DNA from 3 places in the Pseudoalteromonas sp. NZS100_1 genome. Region 1 is predicted to be linked to each of the others. Evidence: predicted binding sites of a transcription regulator. Region 1 holds the regulator's gene; each other region holds the start of a gene.
The links. The regulator FliA, encoded in region 1, starts transcription of late flagellar genes. The targets are predictions, from matches to a motif close to CTAAAGNTNNNNNNNNNNNNGCCGATA.
Positions count from the first base shown of each region.

Region 2: a site for FliA is predicted at 1,771-1,797, ahead of I6F66_RS18930 (DUF5610 domain-containing protein). Genes of this name have one in related genera too.
Region 3: a site for FliA is predicted at 2,767-2,793, ahead of pomA (flagellar motor protein PomA). Genes of this name have one in related genera too.

Region 1 covers NZ_JADYXN010000001.1:120,510-127,071, forward strand. Annotated here, with positions in the region: gene I6F66_RS00585 (chemotaxis protein CheA) at 1-1,716, opposite strand, end outside; gene I6F66_RS00590 (protein phosphatase CheZ) at 1,732-2,505, opposite strand; gene cheY (chemotaxis response regulator CheY) at 2,523-2,906, opposite strand; gene I6F66_RS00600 (RNA polymerase sigma factor FliA) at 2,947-3,657, opposite strand; gene I6F66_RS00605 (MinD/ParA family protein) at 3,684-4,544, opposite strand; gene flhF (flagellar biosynthesis protein FlhF) at 4,537-6,018, opposite strand; gene flhA (flagellar biosynthesis protein FlhA) at 6,040-6,562, opposite strand, start outside.
Region 2 covers NZ_JADYXN010000041.1:988-7,549, forward strand. Annotated here, with positions in the region: gene murI (glutamate racemase) at 1-536, opposite strand, end outside; gene I6F66_RS18930 (DUF5610 domain-containing protein) at 602-1,741, opposite strand; gene trmA (tRNA (uridine(54)-C5)-methyltransferase TrmA) at 1,904-3,001, shown strand; gene I6F66_RS18940 (thiol:disulfide interchange protein DsbA/DsbL) at 3,068-3,706, opposite strand; gene I6F66_RS18945 (thiol:disulfide interchange protein DsbA/DsbL) at 3,723-4,346, opposite strand; gene I6F66_RS18950 (serine/threonine protein kinase) at 4,381-5,355, opposite strand; gene ccoG (cytochrome c oxidase accessory protein CcoG) at 5,442-6,562, opposite strand, start outside.
Region 3 covers NZ_JADYXN010000035.1:29,024-35,585, reverse strand. Annotated here, with positions in the region: gene I6F66_RS18185 (DNA topoisomerase III) at 1-306, opposite strand, end outside; gene I6F66_RS18180 (hypothetical protein) at 377-865, opposite strand; gene I6F66_RS18175 (flagellar motor protein MotB) at 1,017-1,937, opposite strand; gene pomA (flagellar motor protein PomA) at 1,940-2,707, opposite strand; gene I6F66_RS18165 (exodeoxyribonuclease VII small subunit) at 3,028-3,270, shown strand; gene ispA ((2E,6E)-farnesyl diphosphate synthase) at 3,273-4,160, shown strand; gene dxs (1-deoxy-D-xylulose-5-phosphate synthase) at 4,266-6,128, shown strand; gene I6F66_RS18150 (ligand-binding sensor domain-containing diguanylate cyclase) at 6,202-6,562, opposite strand, start outside.

The DNA of each region.
Region 1 (6,562 bases):
GGTGATTTTAGTTTTCACCACATCCATTCCAACACCACGACCTGAAATATCAGATATCTCTTCTTTTGTAGAAAAGCCAGGTGCAAAAATTAGGTTGTATGCTTCAGTGTCAGAAAGTCGACTCGCTTGATCGTGATCGAGCACGCCTTTACTAATTGCTATTTTTTTCAGTTTCTCAGCATCCATACCAGCGCCATCATCTTTAATGGTCAACAAAATATGGTCGCCTTCCTGAGACGCTGATAAAGTAACATTACCTGTTCTAGGCTTACCGGCAGCCTCACGAACAGCTGGCATTTCAATACCGTGGTCAACTGAGTTTCGAACTAAATGCACAAGCGGATCGGCTAGTGCTTCCACTAAGTTTTTATCTAAATCGGTTTCTTCACCTACAAGTTGTAAGTCAATGTCTTTGTTTAAGCTGCGTGCTAAATCGCGTACTACGCGAGGGAAACGACCAAATACCTTTTTAATTGGTTGCATTCGCGTTTGCATAACCGCGCCTTGAATATCAGCAGTCACTACATCTAAGTTAGAGATTGCTTTACCCATTGCTTCACTGTCTGAATTGGTCGCTAAACTAACCAAACGATTTCGCACAAGTACTAACTCACCAACCATATTCATAATTTGGTCAAGTCGTTTTGTATCTACGCGAACTGTCGTCTCTGCTGCTGGTGGCGCTGATTTTTTGGGCGTTGCTGGCGCTGCTTTAGCAACCGGTTTTTCTACCGGTTTAGAAGCGGGTGCTTTTACAGGTTCTGGTTTTTTTACAGGCACACTCGCTTTTGCAGCTGGTTTAGCTGGGATATTGGGCTGTTTCACAGCTGGAGTGCTTTCTATTGATTTAGGTGCAGTGCCTTTACCATGAAGTTCATCAAGAAGCGCTTCAAATTCATCATCACTAATTTCATCATCTGATGAATTAGCAGTATTTGACGCTGGTTTAGCTGGTTCTACAGGTGCTTTAACTACACTACTTTGCTCAGGTGCTTTACTCGCAACCTCACCAAAACTGCCAACTCCATGTAACTCGTCTAATAAGCTGTCAAATTCATCATCAGTAATATCACCATTAAAATCACTACTACTTGCTACTGGCTTTTCAACTGCAGGACCTTGTCCTTTACCGTGTAGTTCATCAAGTAAGTTTTCAAATTCATCTTCAGTGATTTCGTTTATTTCAGCATCACTAACCGAAGGAGTTCCGCTAAACATTTCATCAAATGCAAATGGATCTTCCTCATCAGCTATTGGCGTATCAACTACTTCATCAAGAGGTTGTTCAACGTCAGTTTCTGAAGCGACTCCGTTAAGCTCGGCTTCTGTTGGAGGTAGGCCCAAAATGTGGAGGGTTTGAAGTAACTCAGGATCTGCTGGTTCTGGCTTATCCCTATTTTGGATAGTCGCGAACATTTCATTAATGGTGTCGAGCGCTTGTAAAATAACATCCATTAACTCTGAATTGACCGTTCGCACGCCTTGACGTAGTAAATCAAATACGTTTTCAGCGCCGTGGCAAGCATCAACAAGTTCTGTCATAGCTAAAAAGCCTGCACCACCTTTTACAGTGTGAAAGCCTCTAAATATGGCATTTAGTAACTCGGTATCTTCTGGATTATTTTCCAGTTCAACTAACTGTTCAGATAAAAGCTCTAGGATTTCTCCTGCCTCTACAAGAAAGTCTTGTAAAATATCTTCATCGACTTCAAACATGCAGTTACTCTCCTCTTAGAAGCCCAAACTTGATAAAAGATCATCGACTTCATCTTGATCAGATACAACATCATTACGCGATTCTTTATCAATAATAGGGCCTTCAGGACCTGCTAAAGTTTGTGTGGCAACTGGTTCTTTTATTTTTTGTTGTTCTACTTTATTCGCTGTGTTGTCACTGTCATCTTGTTCAGCAAACGCTGTTAAAAGATGAAGTAAGCTTTCTTCTACTTCTCTAACAAGTTCTATAACACGGCGAATAACTTGACCTGTTAAGTCTTGATAGTCTTGAGCCATTAGTACATTTGTCATTAAGCTTTGAAGCTCATCCGTTTTATGATGAGAGTTATTCATAAACTTATCGATACTATGGCAAAGTTGTTTAAACTCACCAAGCTCAATCTCCCGGCTCATTAAACGATCCCATGTCGGTTTGATATGAGATATTTCATCTGCAAGTTGCTGAGCTATAGGTAAACTAGCCTCAACAGCATCCATTGTTTTATTAGCCGCATTTTCTGTCATTTCTATAACATAATTAAGCCGCTTTTTAGCATCTGGAATCGCATCTGTCGTTATGTTAGTTAAGCGAGTATCAAGCTCAAAGCTTTTAAGTGCTTCGTGCAGTTGACGAGTCAACTTCCCAACTTCAGCAAATAATTTAGACTGCTCTTGCGAAGCTGTCTCTAAAATCAACTGATTAGCTTTATCTTGCTCATCGTTTTCTAAATAAATGACGAGTTGACGAGCTTGTTCTAACGTTATTTGAGGCGCAGCTGGTGCTGACATAAGCCTCTCCCCCATCATTAGCCTAAGCGTTCAAATACTTTTTCTAATTTAGTTTTTAATGTTCCAGCCGTAAATGGCTTAACAATATAACCATTAACGCCAGCTTGCGCTGCAGCAATTATTTGTTCTTTTTTAGCTTCTGCCGTTACCATCAATACAGGGATATGTTTTAACTTATCATCTGCACGAATTGCTCTTAGAAGGTCAATACCTTGCATTCCCGGCATATTCCAATCTGTAACCACAAAATCAAATACTTGATTTTGTAACATAGGCAGAGCTGTAGACCCGTCATCAGCTTCTTGAACGTTAGTGAAACCTAAGTCACGTAATAGGTTTTTTATAATTCGTCTCATCGTTGAAAAATCATCAACTACAAGAATTTTCATGTTTTTATCCAAAACATCCCCCAGTGAGGTATTAACCTTAGTTTACTTACTACTAGTTTATCCAGTCATTGATTTTAGCTTTAAGCTTAATCATCGCCTGACCATGTATCTGACTTACACGCGATTCACTTACATCGAGTATATGTCCTATTTCTTTTAAATTCATTTCATCGTTATAGTATAAAGAAAGTACCATTGCATCACGCTCTGGTAATGACTTTATTGCATTTAGCAAAGACTCATTAAACCGATCATTTTTAACATTATTAAAAGGTTTGTCTAGCGCTAAATCTTGGCCTACGGGAGTAATAACATCCTCATCTACACCAAGGTCTTCTATACCTAATACTTTACTGGTATTAACATCATTTAAAATATGATGGTACTCATTGAGTGAAATTTCAAGTTTTTCAGCAACTTCTGTATCTGTTGGTTCGCGATTCAGACTGCTTTCGAGCCCAGTAATTGCTTCTGCAACTTGTCGGCTTTTACGGTGTACTGAACGAGGAGCCCAATCACCACGGCGCATTTCATCAAGCATAGCCCCGCGAATACGAATACCGGCGAAGGTTTCAAAGCTTGCGCCTTTTGTTGCATCAAAGTTTTTTGAAGCTTCTATTAAACCTATCATTCCTGATTGAATTAAATCATCAAGCTGAACGCTAGGTGGTAATCGAGCAATTAGATGACATGCCACTTTTTTAACAAGTGATGCATGTTTCTCAACAATCACATTTAAGTTTTGTGTTGATTGATATCCCATAGCTCTATTCACCAATGTTGTCATAATTAGCCGTTTACTAGTTTCTCAATGAAAAACTCTAAATGCCCAGATGGTTGATTTGGTATTGGCCATTTAACTGCTTTTGTCGCCAGCGCTTTAAACGCGAGAGCGGCTGGCGAACTTGGAAAGAGCTCAACAATCACCTTTTGGCGACGTGTTGCTTTGCGCATATTTTCGTCATAAGGAACCGTTGCTACTAGCTCCATTGAAACATCTAAAAAGCGATCGGTAACTTTAGATAGTTTTGCAAACAATTCAGTGCCTTCACGCATACTGCGGACCATATTGGCAACAATTTTGAACTTATAAACACCGTGCTCGCGGCTTAATACTTTAATAAGTGCGTAAGCATCGGTTATTGATGTTGGTTCATCGCACACTACAACCATTACATCTTGTGCTGCTCGTGAGAAGCTTAGCACCATGTCTGAAATACCAGCGGCTGTATCTACAATTAAAATATCAAATTCGGTATTCAATTCGCTAAATGCACGAATTAGCCCGGCATGCTCAGATGGCGATAATTCAACCATACTTTGCGAGCCCGATGTAGCAGGTACAATTTTAATACCAGCAGGCCCTTCAACTAAAATCTCGTCAAGCTCACATTCACCTGACAAAACGTGTGATAAATTGCGCTCTACACGTAAACCAAGCATCACATCACAGTTTGCTAAACCTAGGTCAGCATCCAGCACTAATACTCTATTACCTTGTTGCCCTAGTGCAATAGCGGTATTTAGAGAAACATTTGTTTTCCCCACGCCACCTTTACCACCGGTTACAGCGATAACTTTTACGCCGTTGTTATTGTTTTGACTCATTTTGCGCAGGCCGCTTGCTTGATCTAATACTGTGTTAATCATACATCCCTACTGTACTTGGCGCCACTGCTTGGTGCCTTGAATGTTGTGCTTTTGTTCTTTTTAAATATAACTGCTCAGCCTTTTTCACTAGTTTTTCAGCATTTGCAACACGAATATCTTCTGGCACTCGTTGACCGTTAGTAAGATACCCTATTGGAAGGCGATTTTGAATCGCAATACTAATAATCTCACCCAAACTTAATGATTCATCTAACTTAGTGAAAATACAACCACTTAACTGTACTTTTTTAAAGTGACGTACTGTTTCTTGTAATACATTAATTTGTGCCGTCGCGCTTAGTACTAAGTAGCTGCGAATATCCACACGTTGGTTACGCATTAACGTGTTTAACTGCTCAGTTAAACGTAAATCTCGCTGACTCATACCTGCTGTATCAATTAATACTAGACGTTTATTTCGTAAATGATATAAAACTTCAGCTAATTCATTAGCATCTTTAACTTGCTTTACACCACAACCAATAATACGGCCGTAAGTAGCAAGCTGTTCATAAGCACCAATTCTGTATGTATCAGTGGTTATTAAGGCCACTTTATCAGCGCCATATTTTTGTGCGCCTAAAGCTGCAAGCTTAGCAACTGTTGTTGTTTTACCAACACCTGTTGGACCCACTAACGCATATACACCACCTTGGCGAAGTATTTCATTATTGGTTGTTTGCATTTGATCTTCGACCATCGTTAACAACGCTTTCCAGCCTTGCTTACGAGATACATCATCAGGTACAAAACATGCCATTTGTTGCGCTACTTCTTTATCAATACCCATACCGACTAAGCGGTCAACCATGCAAGCGCGTGTTGGATCGCGACGCGCCATATCTTGCTGCATTAAGCCTGATACTTGATGCTCAAGTAATTGACGAATTGCGTTCATTTCTTCACGCATTGTTGTCATTTCTTCGCTTTCATTATTGGGTGTTTGTTGGCGAGCCGTTACTGGACTATCTAAATCATCAAAGTCGCTGTCTAAATCATCAAAACCTAAGCTATCCGCTTGAGTTTGTGGACGAACTGGCGCTGCATTTTCAGGAGCAAACATATTTTTAGTACGCTGTTCCATAACTGGTTCTTGATAGTTATCTGTAGTATCAATACCTGATTGTGAAAACATTGATGCAAGTTCAGGGGAGCGAGGACGCGGTGATTGGCGCTCTAACAAAGCCTGTAGGCTGTCAGCCACTTTTGCCTGCGGCTCTGGTTTGGCACGCTGAGGCTCTGGTTTTACAAAATTATGCATACTTTGCTGTGGTGCTTGAGCACGCGGCTCTGCAGTACGTTGTGGTTGCGCTGCTACTTTAGGGGCTGCTTTGTCATAATCAACTGCCGCTACAATTTCTACACCGTTAGCCAGCTTCTTATTTGACATAATAACCGCATCAACACCTAACTCATCTTTAACTTCTTTAAGTGCTGTGCGCATATCTTTAGCAAAAAAACGTTTAATTTTCATGATTCAACCCCTGTTAAAATCTTATTGTTGGCCTACAGAGCTAACAATCTTGATCTGTCTTTCGTCTGGTACCTCTTGATAAGACATCACTCTCAATCCTGGAATGGTGTACTTAACAAAACGAGATAACACAGTGCGTAACATTCCTGACGTTAGCAATATAGAAGGTTCACCGGCCATTTCTTGATTTTGATGCGCTTGTGTCAATGACACTTGAAGTCGCTCTGCAAGTCCAGGCTCAATACCGGCACCTTCATCGCCTGCATTTTGTAATGACTGATGCAACATCTGTTCCAACTCAGGTGCCAAGGTTATGACAGGGATTTCTGATGACATACCAACCGCATCTTGAACAATTAACCTACGCAGAGAAATACGCACTGCAGCCGTTAATACATCAGGGTCTTGGCTACGCGGACCATACTCAACAAGGGTTTGAACAATTGAGCGCATATCGCGAATAGCTACACCTTCATTCAATAAATTTTGCAGTACTTTTACAATTGCAGTTAATGGCAACACATCAGGTACTAGTCCTTCTACT
Region 2 (6,562 bases), on a different contig from region 1:
TCTATAGTTTTATCTATATGTAGGTCATCAAGCACTTGATGCAACTTGTTTGTATCCAAAGACTCTGTAAAAAAGTATTGCTCAGCTAAAGTTACTAACTCCACACTGCTATATAGATTAACGGTTACATTACGTGCATGCTCAGTAATTAATGTTTTAGTGTATGAACTGGCGACCGTTGCCGGTGTGGCTAATAAGCCAATATGATTTGAACGTGTTAACTCTGCCGCAGGCTTTATTGCTGGCACAACACCTACTATAGGAATATCTGTCATTTGGCGAACAGCGCTAAGTGCAGATGTAGAAGCGGTATTACACGCTATTACAATTAAATCAACGTTAAGCGTATTAGCTTTGATGAAATGAATAAGTGAGCATAATCGGTTAATGATTGTTTTTTGGGATTGAGCACCATAAGGTAGTAATGCATTATCCATAAAATAACTGTACTGAGCATTGGGGATACTTTGCTTTATATGCTCAAGTACAGTAGTTCCACCAATACCTGAATCAAAGACCATTATATGCGCTGACAAACTACCGTTCCCACTTTACTTTAAGAACGGCAGTTTGCCATGAGGTATTTATAAAAGAAAGTAGTTTAACTTTGCGTGGTTTCTAAATCAGCAAGCTCGTCGGCTGCCGAATTTAACTGATTAAGGTTTTCGAACATAGACTTTGTGTAATCCACTAACTTATCTATTTGCTCCTGATCTTGATTTAACCATTGGAGAATGCCAGCTAGCTGATTTTGTAATCCAAGCTCACCCGCTTTTTCAAAAGCATTTTTAAGGTCATCATTAAAAGGAGCTAAACCTTCCGCTACTCGTTTTTCTGGTGCTGGTCTATATTCTTCATAGCTTTTAACTGTTGCTATTGTTTTTGTTTGGCGTAAATCCATAGAAAAAGCCACCAGCTGATCGCTGTCTAAACTCAGCTCTTGCGCTTGTTCAAATGCTTCATCTAAATCACCACCAAAAAAGGTTTTACTTAGATCTTGTAAGTCTTCCATCATTGCATTAATAGCTTCTTGCTCTTGCTCATTTAAGTCACCATTAACCGACATCGAAAATGATACCTGTCGAGATTGCGATGATGAGCTTGCAAACGACTCGCTATTACTGTTTTGCTGATAGCCACTTGCCGACTGAGATTCAAATGCATCTGCAAAGCTAATACTTACCTCGTCACCCTCTGCGGTGGTAAATTTATACTCTGCATTACTCGTCATACTGACATATTGAGCCTGGCTTATATTTACGCTGGCAGGTTGTGGGTTAAATAACGACTCTTCAAACTTATCGAGCCCATTGTAAATTCCCTCTTTGGACTTATTAATCCCCTCTTCCATGTCATCATTAAATACACCTGTACCTTTGAGTTCATCAACAGCGTCGTCAATCCCTATTTGGACTCCTTTGCGCGCGTCGCCTAACATATCTTTGAGCTTTTCGTCATCAGCGCCATTAGCTTTTGCTTTATTAACAGCACGACTTACAAAATCGAGTACGTTTTTTACTATTTCATCAAAATCAAATAGTGGTTTATCTGCTTTTTTTTCTGCGATAGGCAATCCAAGCTGCTCAGCCATTTTATCGCCAAGCACCTTTGCGGCCAACTCTCGGCCTCGTTGTTGATAGCTATCTTGAGGAGACGTAATTGTAGGTTGCTGTATATCAGCTTTATTATTGAATTTATTGATGTTGTTGTTTGGCGTAAAGCCATAATTACCTATTTTCATGATTCGTCTCCTAAGCGTGCGTAGTTTATTATCGGCTATAACAACAAAAACTAAAGTACAATGTTCAATAAAACAGCATAAATGCTAGCCAAAACTAGACAAATACGCAGCGCTCCCTACAATAGCGCCGATAAACAGATCTTAGATAAGGTAGTAGCGTTAATGGCAGTTATTAAAATAGATACCACACAGTACCAAACGCAGTTAAGTGAAAAAGAGCAGCGTATTAGTGCACAGTTCCAACGTTTTGGTGTGGAGCAACTAGAAGTATTTAGCTCAGAGCCAACTAACTACCGCCAACGTGCTGAATTTAGAGTATGGCACGACGGTGACGATCTGTTTCACATTATGTTTGATCAACAAACAAAAGAAAAAATCCGTGTTGATACATTTGATCCAGCAGCGCCTCTAGTTGGTGAAATAATGCAGGTGATGATTGAGCATCTTAAGCCTTGTGAAATATTACGTCGTAAGTTATTTCAAATCGATTACCTATCCACGCTAAGCGGTGAAATTTTAGTAAGCTTGCTTTATCACAAACCACTTGATGATGAATGGTTAAGTGAAATTAAAGCGCTTAAAGAAAAACTAAGCAGTAAATACAAAATTGACTTTATCGGCCGTGCTCGCAAACAAAAAGAAGTGCTGGGTGATGACTTTGTAACTGAGCGTTTAACAGTTAATGGTCAAGAGCTTATTTATCAACAAGTAGAAAATAGCTTTACTCAGCCTAATGCAAAAGTAAATATTAATATGCTGGAGTGGGCGCAAGATTTATGTAAACCACTTAAAAATGATTTATTAGAACTGTATTGCGGTAACGGTAACTTTTCAATTGCGTTAGCGGGCTGTTTTAATAAAGTATTAGCAACAGAAATATCAAAATCATCTGTTCATTCTGCTCAATACAATATTGCTAAAAATAACGTAGAGAACTTAGATATTATTCGTATGTCTAGTGAAGAGTTTACTCAAGCAATGAATGGCGAGCGTACTTTCTCTCGTTTAGACGGTATTGACCTTAAAAGCTATGACTGCCAAACCATATTAGTTGATCCACCGCGCGCGGGCATGGATGAATTAACGTGTGACTTAGTAGCTAACTACGAAAGCATAATTTATATATCGTGTAATCCTGAAACCCTTGAGCGTGACCTTGATCACCTAACACGTACGCACAACGTTAAGCGCTTTGCTATATTTGATCAGTTCCCATATACACATCACATTGAGTCGGGTGTTTTCTTGCAGCGCAAATAAATACGCTCAGTAAACGTTACCCATAAAAAAAGCTCCTTGTAGGAGCTTTTTTAGTTTTAGCTAAACTTACTTGTTAGCTAAGTAATTAATCAGTTTGCTAATATCTTCTGGTTCAGTAATACCCGACTCACGACCTAGGTTTAATTTATACTTACCATTTACAATAAATGTAGGTACGCCACGTAGTGCGCCTTTTTCTTTAAAGTAGTCTTGATCGCGTTTCATTTTAGAGCTCAGCGTACGTACCGAGAAGCTTTTAAACAGCTTATCAAACTTATCGCCATCAACGCCCTGCGCTACAAATATATCTTTTACATCTGCAAGCTCATTAAAACTAGCGCGCTTTGTATGAATATGATTAAAGATTGCAGAGACAATTTTATCTTTTTGCGGAAGCACTTCTGCAGTAGCGAGTGCTTGGCTCATCATCTGTTGGTTTTCTGGGTCGCGTACACCTACAAAATCAACATGGCTCTTTTTAAATTTAACGTTTTTATCAAGCTTAGGCTTAAACTCACCAATTAGTGCTTCCATGTTATTACATGCAGGGCAGTAAAATGAGAAAAACTCTTTAATTTCTGGCTTTTTTGTTGCGCGCTCAGAAACAACGTCGTAATGCACGCCTTCTTCATACGTTGCTGCAAAGCTTGTTGCCGCCATAGGAAGTAGTACTGCAAGCAAACCTGCTTTAACTAATTTAATCATTATTATGCTCCGAAATTTATAGTGCTAATAAAAACGCTACTAACTCATCAAGTTCTTTTTGATTTTTGATGGTGTTGAGGTTTATTTTATATTTATCGTTAACAATAAAAGTAGGTACACCTGTAAGTGCGCCTAATTTTGAATATTTATTTTGTTTGTTTTGCATTGCTTGCTCAGCCGAAATAACTGGCATGCTTGCAATTTCTTGATCAAACGTTGCGCTATCAATACCGTTTACTTCAAGTAATTTTTTAACGTCTTTCATTTCAGTTAAAGGAGCACGCTGAACATGAATACTTTTAAAAATTTGATCGCTAATACTCTGCGCCTGACCATGCTGCTTAGCAATTAAGTAGGCAAAGCTTAAATTACTTTGTGCTTGTGGCGACACGCCACCTAAAAAGTTCACGTGGTTTTTAATAAACTCCGCGCCTTCTGGCAAGCCTTGTTCAATTGCTTTTGCTACTGGTTCAAACTTAAAGCAATGTGGACAGTAAAATGAGAAAAACTCGGTTACTTGTGGTGATGTACTTTTGTCTACATCAATAACAGTGTATTGATTATCAACTTCAAACTGTGCAGCAAGTGCTGCAAATGGTAAACATAAAAGTAATAAACTCAGTTTTAATTTTTTAAGCATTTGTATCTCGTTGTACTTGTCTTTAAATAAAATATTACGGCAATAACTTTAACGGTGCTTCTTGCAGTGCTGCAAGTTGCTCCTTCAGTGCTAAAATTTGTTGCTCCCAGTATTTGTCATCAGCAAACCATGTAAAGTTCCGCACAAAGGCAGGATCGCTCCATCGTTTAGCTACCCATCCCATATAATGGATAATACGCATCGCTCGCAGCGGTTCAATTAATTTGAGTTGAGAGTGATCAAAATCACAAAACTCTTCATACGCACTCACAAGGGTGTCTAACTGTAACAGTTGCGTCGCTCTATCGCCACTGAGCATCATCCATAAATCTTGGATTGCAGGACCTTGGCGGCTGTCATCTAAATCAACAAACATTAGCGCATCACCTGCCCACAAAATATTACCAACGTGGCAGTCACCATGTAAGCGAATACTTTGCACATCTTTATACTGTTTTTGCGCCTGCTCTATCACTAAATCTAAAATAGTATAAAAGGCAGTATTTATTCCCATAGGCACTAAGTTACTTTTTTGAAGATGAACTTTGGCTGTATGTAAATACTCCTCGCAAGTAACTGTTGGCCTATAAGTAAAAGGCTTTGTTTTAGCTACTTGGTGCATACGGCCAATTAAACGCCCCATTACATCAAGCTGGTCTAAGTTATCAACCTCAAATAAACGCCCGCCGACACTTGGAAACAACACAAACAAATAACCTTCGTGTTCAAACAAGCTTTGCCCATTATATAAAATAGGGGCAACAACAGGCACTTCCGCTTCTGCCAGTTCAAATGCAAAATCATGCTCTTCTTGAATTTGCTCTTTACTCCAGCGCTCTGGGCGATAAAACTTCACTACGTAACGCAGGCCATCATCGGCTTTAAATTGGTACACTCTGTTTTCATAGCTATTGAGTGCCAACAAACCAGATTCAGCGTACACACCTACGCTTTCTATTGCATCGAGTATTAGGTCAGGTGTTAAGTCAATAAAACTAAATTTACTCATACTCTTCTTATATAAAATAAAAAGCGGGTTATATACCCGCTTTTGTTAATTGCTATATCAACTTACCTATTTAAGGTAGGTTGTGATTATCGCGCTTTAAAAAAGTTACTCGACTGCGATATTGTTTCATCCGGCTCATCTACCGGTGAAAGCACAAAATTAAACTCTGTCATTGGCGCTTTTAAATCATAAGGGTCCATTACAAGCGACAATGGCACATTATGAGATTGCCCTGCCTGCACAGTAAATGACTGCTTACCAATATACTTAAAGTTATCTAACCCTTGTACTTTAATATTAAAGGTTTGCTCGTACTGCGCTTTATTAATTACCTTTAATGTATAGGTGTTCTCTACTAAACCATCAAAATCGACACGATATAATTGGTTTCGATCACGAATGATATCAAAGTCCATTGTTTTACGCAGCGCTATATTAGCTACAAGTGCTCCCGTAAGCACAACAAGTATGACCGTGTAACCAATGATTTTAGCTCGTAGTGGATTCGTTTTATTTTCTGGGGTTTCGAGGTTTCGCTCTGTCGTATATGAAATAAGTCCACGCGGGTATTCCATTTTATCCATTACGCCATCACACGCATCAATACATGCACCACAGTTAATACACTCAGCTTGCAGCCCATTTCTAATATCAATACCTGTTGGGCACACTTGAACACACAGGTTGCAGTCGATACAGTCGCCTAGCTCTAAATCTTCATGATCTACTTTACGTGAACGAGGACCACGGCTTTCACCACGGCTTTCGTCGTACGTTACAGTGTATGTATCTTTATCAAACATAGCTGATTGAAAACGTGAGTAAGGGCAAATGTGTAAACACATAATTTCTCGCATCCAACCGGCATTACCATAGGTACACGCAGCAAAGAAAATAATACTGACTAGTGCATAACCACCCACGTTAAACGTTACAAAATCAGGAAGTAACTCTCTGATTGGCGTAAAGTAACCCACAAAAGAAATAGCGGTATATAACGAAAACAATACCCAACTAGTATGCTTTGCCGTTTTACGCCAAAACTTATCAAAATTCATGGGTCTTTGATCGAGTTTTTTACGCTGATTAGCCGTGCCCTCAAGCTTTTCTTCAAACCAAATAAAAATAAAGGTCCAAACAGTTTGCGGACATGTGTAGCCACACCACACCCGTCCATAGAAGGTGGTCACTAAAAACAGCGCAAATG
Region 3 (6,562 bases), on a different contig from region 1:
GCCAGCGTGAATAAGTTGCGAGGCTTGTTTAATTAATTTTTTTAAAACAGTGAGCTGTTTGCGAGTTTTGGTTTTGGCTTTTAACTTCCACTGTTCAGGTATTATAGGTAAGTGTTCAAACTGCCACTTTTTAAAGCGCTCATCGTAATCATCGGGTTCTGCTTGTTCTAGCAAATGTCCAATACACCACGACACACAATCGCCATTAGCGACTTCTATATAACCATCATATTTTTTATGTGGTTTTGGTAACGCATCAGCAATAGCGCGTCCAAGTGAAGGTTTTTCTGCAATGTAGAGTTTCATAGCCTGCTCATCACTGTTTATATAAACAGTAGTCTAGCACAGCTATTTTAAAGGAGGGAACTTTTTGTAACTATTGGCTAGCTGGGCTTTTTTTGTCTTTTGTTAAAATATAAATAAGCGGAAGATAACAAACAACAACGGTGCCTATATTAATAAATGGCAATAAGGTTTTATAAATGTATGTACTATAAGAAAGATCCCATAAATGGCGGTCGACTAATCTAAATAGCTGTAAAATTGGTGCCATAATAACAACCAATTGACCTAATACGCATTGCCATAAATAAACCTTATCTTTTAAACCCAGATATGCGATGAGTGCCATCCAAGCAATATCATTAAAGGCCCAAACAAGGTATCGATAAACATAAATCCCATTATCAAACTCTTTCAAGTAAGGATGAATAATGGTTCCATATAAAAAAAAAGCGGCTGTAATTAAAGCGAAACGCAGGGCCAAATAATCTTTTCTAAAATAAAAGATGAAAATAGCAGGGCTTAAAATAAACACCCAACTAGTATCTAATATCAATATAGTCTTTAAAAACCATTCAGGCATTAGAGTTAATCAAGTTTTTTTTCATCATCGTCATTACCACCGCCATTTCCTGGCATATGACTAAACTTATCGACCTTTTTCATAAACTATTCCGTTACATTTGTTAAAGAAAGCATACTTTATGATAAATAAGTGTGTTTGCCAATAAAAGTTATCTTACATCTATAGGAGCTGACTCTTTTGCTTTACCTTGTAATATAGATATTTCTACTCGGCGATTCCTGCGGCGATCTTCATCGGTGTCATTCGGTACAAGTGGTCGTGTTTCAGCTCGACCAACCACCATCATTCGGGTTTTATCAAATCCTTGGACTTTTTGCAGTTCACTTGCAACGGCTACAGCACGCTTTGATGATAGGTCCCAATTATTAATATATAACTCATTCGATACCTGAAAATCATCTGTATGGCCAGATACTGTTATTTCACCGGGTACATCTTTTAACAGCACACCGATATCTTGAATTATAGGTTTAAACTTAGGTTGTAAAAATGCACTACCTGAAGGAAATGAACCATTCTCTCTAATGCGAATAATTATTTGCTGCCCTAAAGACTCAAGCTCAATTGCGCCATCGATTATTTGCTTTTCAAGCTGCTGCGCTATCTTTTTAACAAGCTCGTTAGTTTGCTCCTGATCGGCTGCTGAAGTTGCTTGCTCAGAAGATTCTTCTTGTGAGGTACTACGAGATTCGCCACCGCGTTTATCCCCGCGCTGTTCTTGCCTGCCGCCTGCTGAGCTTTCATCGCCAGCCTGAAACTCTAACATTTGTTGAGTCATTTCGACTGTTTGCTGCTGAATGGTTTCTATTGGGGTTGGCTCTGGTTTACCTGGGGTAAACTCCATGGCAATAACAGAGGTCCCTTTAGGGATGTCTTTTACTTCAATTTTATTCTGCACACCAAAAGCAAACTTCATAGAGCCCGCAATTTGTTTAAACTTAAGTACATCCATTTCTGAAAACGCGAGCAAGAGTACAAAAAAGCACATTAACAGTGACATTAAATCGGCAAACGTTCCCATCCATGCAGGTAGACCTGGTGGTGGGCATTTGCACTCTTGATCAGACATAGTTACTCCTCGGTATCTACTTTGCGTTTAGATTCAGCTAAGTAATTTTTCAAAATACCTTCGATTACTTTTGGATTCTGACCATCTTGTATACCTAAAATAGCATCCAAAATTAAACGCTGATTCATAGCTTCCTCATCTTTACGCAGTTCAAGTTTTACCTGAATAGGAATTGCCACTACATTGGCTAAAAACGCGCCATATAAAGTTGTTAATAGTGCTACTGCCATTGCAGGACCAATTGCCTTCGGGTCATCCATGTTAGACAACATTGCAACCAAACCAATTAGAGTACCAATCATGCCCATTGCAGGCCCTATATCAGCTAACGACTTAAATAAACCCGCGCCCAATTCATGGCGAGTCGTAGTTAGAGAAATATCTTTTTGAAGTGTAGCGCGAACTACATCTGCATCATGGCCATCAACGAGCATATCGACGCCTTTGCGCATAAAGGGGTTTGGAATTTCAGCTTCTTCGAGTGCTAAAAAACCGCCTTTACGAGCTGAATCAGCAAGTTCTACTGCTTTTTCGATAAGTATTTCTGGCGTTTCGATTTTAAACATAAACGCTTTGGCAACAACTTTACCTATCCCCAAAAATTGCGACATAGTGAAGTTTGATAAAACAATAAAGAGTGAACCACCAAATACAATAACCACAGACGGGGTATTGTAAAACATAGCCATTTCACCGCTACTACTCATAAACATAGACATGACAATTAAGCCAATTGCGCCTAGGATCCCGATTATGGTTGCTAAATCCACATTTCCTCCAGAAGTTTCATGCTTAATGGCCTTATCATAAACTTTTATTATTAACTGCTTATCGGCAACATATTGAATTGCTTAAGCCATTTTTATAAATAAACATAAAAAGCAGCCTTTAGCACTATCTTAGGTCAAGTTATAAGGGCTACCTAATTATCAATTGATTTATTAAACCAACAGACCGCTATTAAGGCTTTATTAATGCACTTGAAATATAATTTAACGTTATAAAGGTAAAAAACCAATATCATCCTTTGACCTAGTTTAGCATTCCCCCTAAAATTGACCCTAAATTTATTATGTAAGCTGAAATAAAGATGGCGACTAAAAAACCTGAAAACTTAAGTTTCGAACAAGCACTAGAAGAATTATCTACAATCGTTAGTGACATGGAACAAGGTGACTTATCGCTTGAGCAATCGTTAAAGCAATTTGAGCGTGGAATTGCATTAGCAAGTGCTTCATCAGGGAAATTACAGCAAGCAGAACAAAAAGTATCAATTTTGATGGGGAATGGCGAAAAGTCAGTACTTACAAATTTTGATAATGATATGGAATAGCTGTGAGCATAAAAAATCATATTGAACGTGCTCAAAAAGATGTAGTAGCGACCTTACAACAGCATTTTAACCAGCCTCTAGATACAGAAGAAACGGTAAAGAACGCCACCCAGTATGGATTATTTAATGGCGGTAAAAGATTACGTCCATTTTTAGTTTATGCCACAGGTAAAATGCTCGGCGCAAACCATCAAGACTTAAACGTACTTGCTGCTGCAATTGAGTGTATTCATAGCTATTCGTTAGTCCATGATGACTTACCAGCAATGGATGATGACGACTTACGCCGCGGACGCCCTACTTGTCATATAGAGTTTGGCGAGGCAAATGCAATTTTAGCCGGTGATGCTCTTCAAACTCTTGCTTTTGAGCTTATTGCGAATCACAAATTTGAATGCTCATCGCAAACACAAGTAAAAATGATTGCTACACTTGCCCATGCATCAGGCCTTCAGGGTATGGTTGGCGGACAAGGCCTTGATATAGCAGCAACTGATAAAGTAATTACCGTACAAGAGCTTGAGCGAATACATAAGCTAAAAACCGGGGCTCTAATTAATTGCGCAATTACACTTGGTGCACTGTGCAGTGAAAAGGCTGATCAACAAACCTTAGAAAATTTAAGTGTTTTTGGGTATGCTATAGGGCTAGCATTTCAAGTACACGACGACATTTTAGATGTTGAAGGCGATACAGTTATTTTAGGAAAGCCACAAGGCTCCGATATTGCCGCGAATAAAGCGACATATCCGGCGTTATTAGGTATGCTAGGCGCTAAAGAAAAGGCGCAGAATTTAATACAACAAGCCCATGAAGCGTTAGCAAATATAGATGCTGACACAACACTTCTTGCGTCGCTAGCAAATTACCTAATTGAGCGTGACCACTAATTTTTGCTCATACGTATTGCAATTAGCACTGACATTATTACTCAACATTAATTATTCGTAAAAGCTTTGGATTAATTAATGTTAGCGAAGGATATATATAAAACCATGACACTTGATAGTAGCAAGTATCCATTACTTAATTTGGTTGACGAGCCAGCCCAATTGCGTGACTTAGCGCAAGACAAACTCCCTGCATTTAGCAATGAGCTGCGCGATTATTTACTCAACTCAGTATCGCAAAGTAGCGGTCATCTAGCGTCTGGTTTAGGGACGGTTGAACTAACCGTTGCGCTGCATTATGTTTATAACACTCCAGACGATCGCCTAGTTTGGGACGTGGGTCATCAAGCTTATCCGCATAAAATCCTTACTGGTCGTCGCGAGCAAATGCACACTATTCGTCAAAAAGACGGTTTACACCCTTTTCCTTTTCGCGATGAAAGTCAATACGATACGTTTAGCGTAGGCCATTCAAGCACGTCTATTTCAGCTGCTTTAGGCATGTCTATTGCCGCACAAAAAGAAGGTAAAGGTCGAAAGTCTGTTGCCATTATTGGCGACGGGGCTATAACCGCAGGCATGGCATTTGAAGCGATGAATCATTTAGGTGATGTAAAATCAGACATGCTTATTATTTTAAATGATAACGAAATGTCGATTTCTGAAAATGTTGGCGCATTAACAAATCACTTTGCCCGTATTTTATCGGGTAGCTTTTATACTAACATTCGTGAAGGTAGTAAAAAGTTACTCTCAGGTGTACCTCCTGTAAAGCAACTTGCCAGTAAAATGGAAGAGCACATTAAAGGCATGATGATCCCGGGTACCTTCTTTGAAGAATTAGGCCTAAATTATATTGGTCCAATTGATGGTCACGATGTAAACATGCTTGTTGATACGCTACGTAATATGCGTAATTTAAAAGGCCCACAGCTTCTACATATAAAAACACAAAAAGGTAAGGGCTATAAACCAGCTGAAGCCGATCCTATTGGCTACCATGGTGTACCAAAATTCGATCCGAGCACAACTAGTCTGCCTAAATCTAAACCTAGTGCTGCTACTTTTTCAAAAGTATTCGGTGATTGGTTATGCGATATGGCCGAGCAAGATAGCAAGTTAATGGCTATCACGCCTGCAATGCGCGAAGGCTCAGGCATGGTACGCTTTTCTAAAGAACATCCAGATCAATATTTTGATGTCGCCATTGCTGAGCAACATGCTGTTACTTTAGCTGCTGGTTTTGCCTGTGAAGGTTTAAAACCTGTTGTTGCTATTTACTCAAGCTTTTTACAACGTGCGTATGACCAATTAATACATGATGTTGCACTGCAAAACTTACCTGTATTATTTGCCATTGACCGCGCCGGTATTGTTGGAGCCGATGGTGAAACTCATCAAGGCGCATACGATTTAAGTTTTATGCGCTGTATTCCAAATATGGTGATTATGGCGCCAAGCGATACCAACGAGTGCCGTCAAATGCTGTACACCGGCTATAAAGCAAATTGCCCAGTTGCTGTTCGTTACCCTCGCGGTAGTGCAGGTACTGCAGACATTGAAAGCACTATGCAACTGCTTGAAATAGGTAAGGCAGATACAATTAAGAACGGCAGTAAAATTGCCATTTTATCGTTCGGTACATTACTTGAAAATGCACAGCTTGCTGCAGATGAATTAGATGCAACGCTTGTTAATATGCGTTTTATTAAACCACTTGATACCGCACTTTTAAATGAGCTTGCAACTAGCCACGATGTAATTGTTACGCTTGAAGATAATGCGATTGCTGGCGGTGCCGGCTCTGCAGTTAACGAATTCTTAGCAACGCAAAAAGCTGATATTAATATCCTTAACTTAGGTATTCCTGATGAGTTTATTAAACACGGCACCCAAGATGAAATGCACGATGAAATGGGGTTAGGCGAGCAAGGAATATTAACCGCTATTAAAGCGTTTATTAATTAACTTCCTATACATCTAAAGTTGAGCATATTAAAAAAGGAGCCTAGGCTCCTTTTTTAATATCAAATATTGCTGATCAGCGCATCCACACTTTAATATCAGCTAGGCCATTGCTTTGTAAAATACCTAATTGTTGATCAACGTTAGAATTTTGTTCAAACTCAAATGCATCAAGCTGATCATCAAACGTAATATTTGCAACACCATCACCACCGCGCTTTTTAACTTGGTGTAGTGAAATATCAGCTAGGTTAATAGATGTTTCCCAGCTAATTACCTGCCCACCCAAAAGTGGTAATGGATAAAATGACCAACCAATTGATGCCGTGATATTAGTTGTTTTTCCATTTGGTAATTGGAATAAATTAGCCGCTATTACTTTACAAAGATCTGAAGCATAGCTGTCTATTTTATTGCATTTAAAATCACGTAATAAT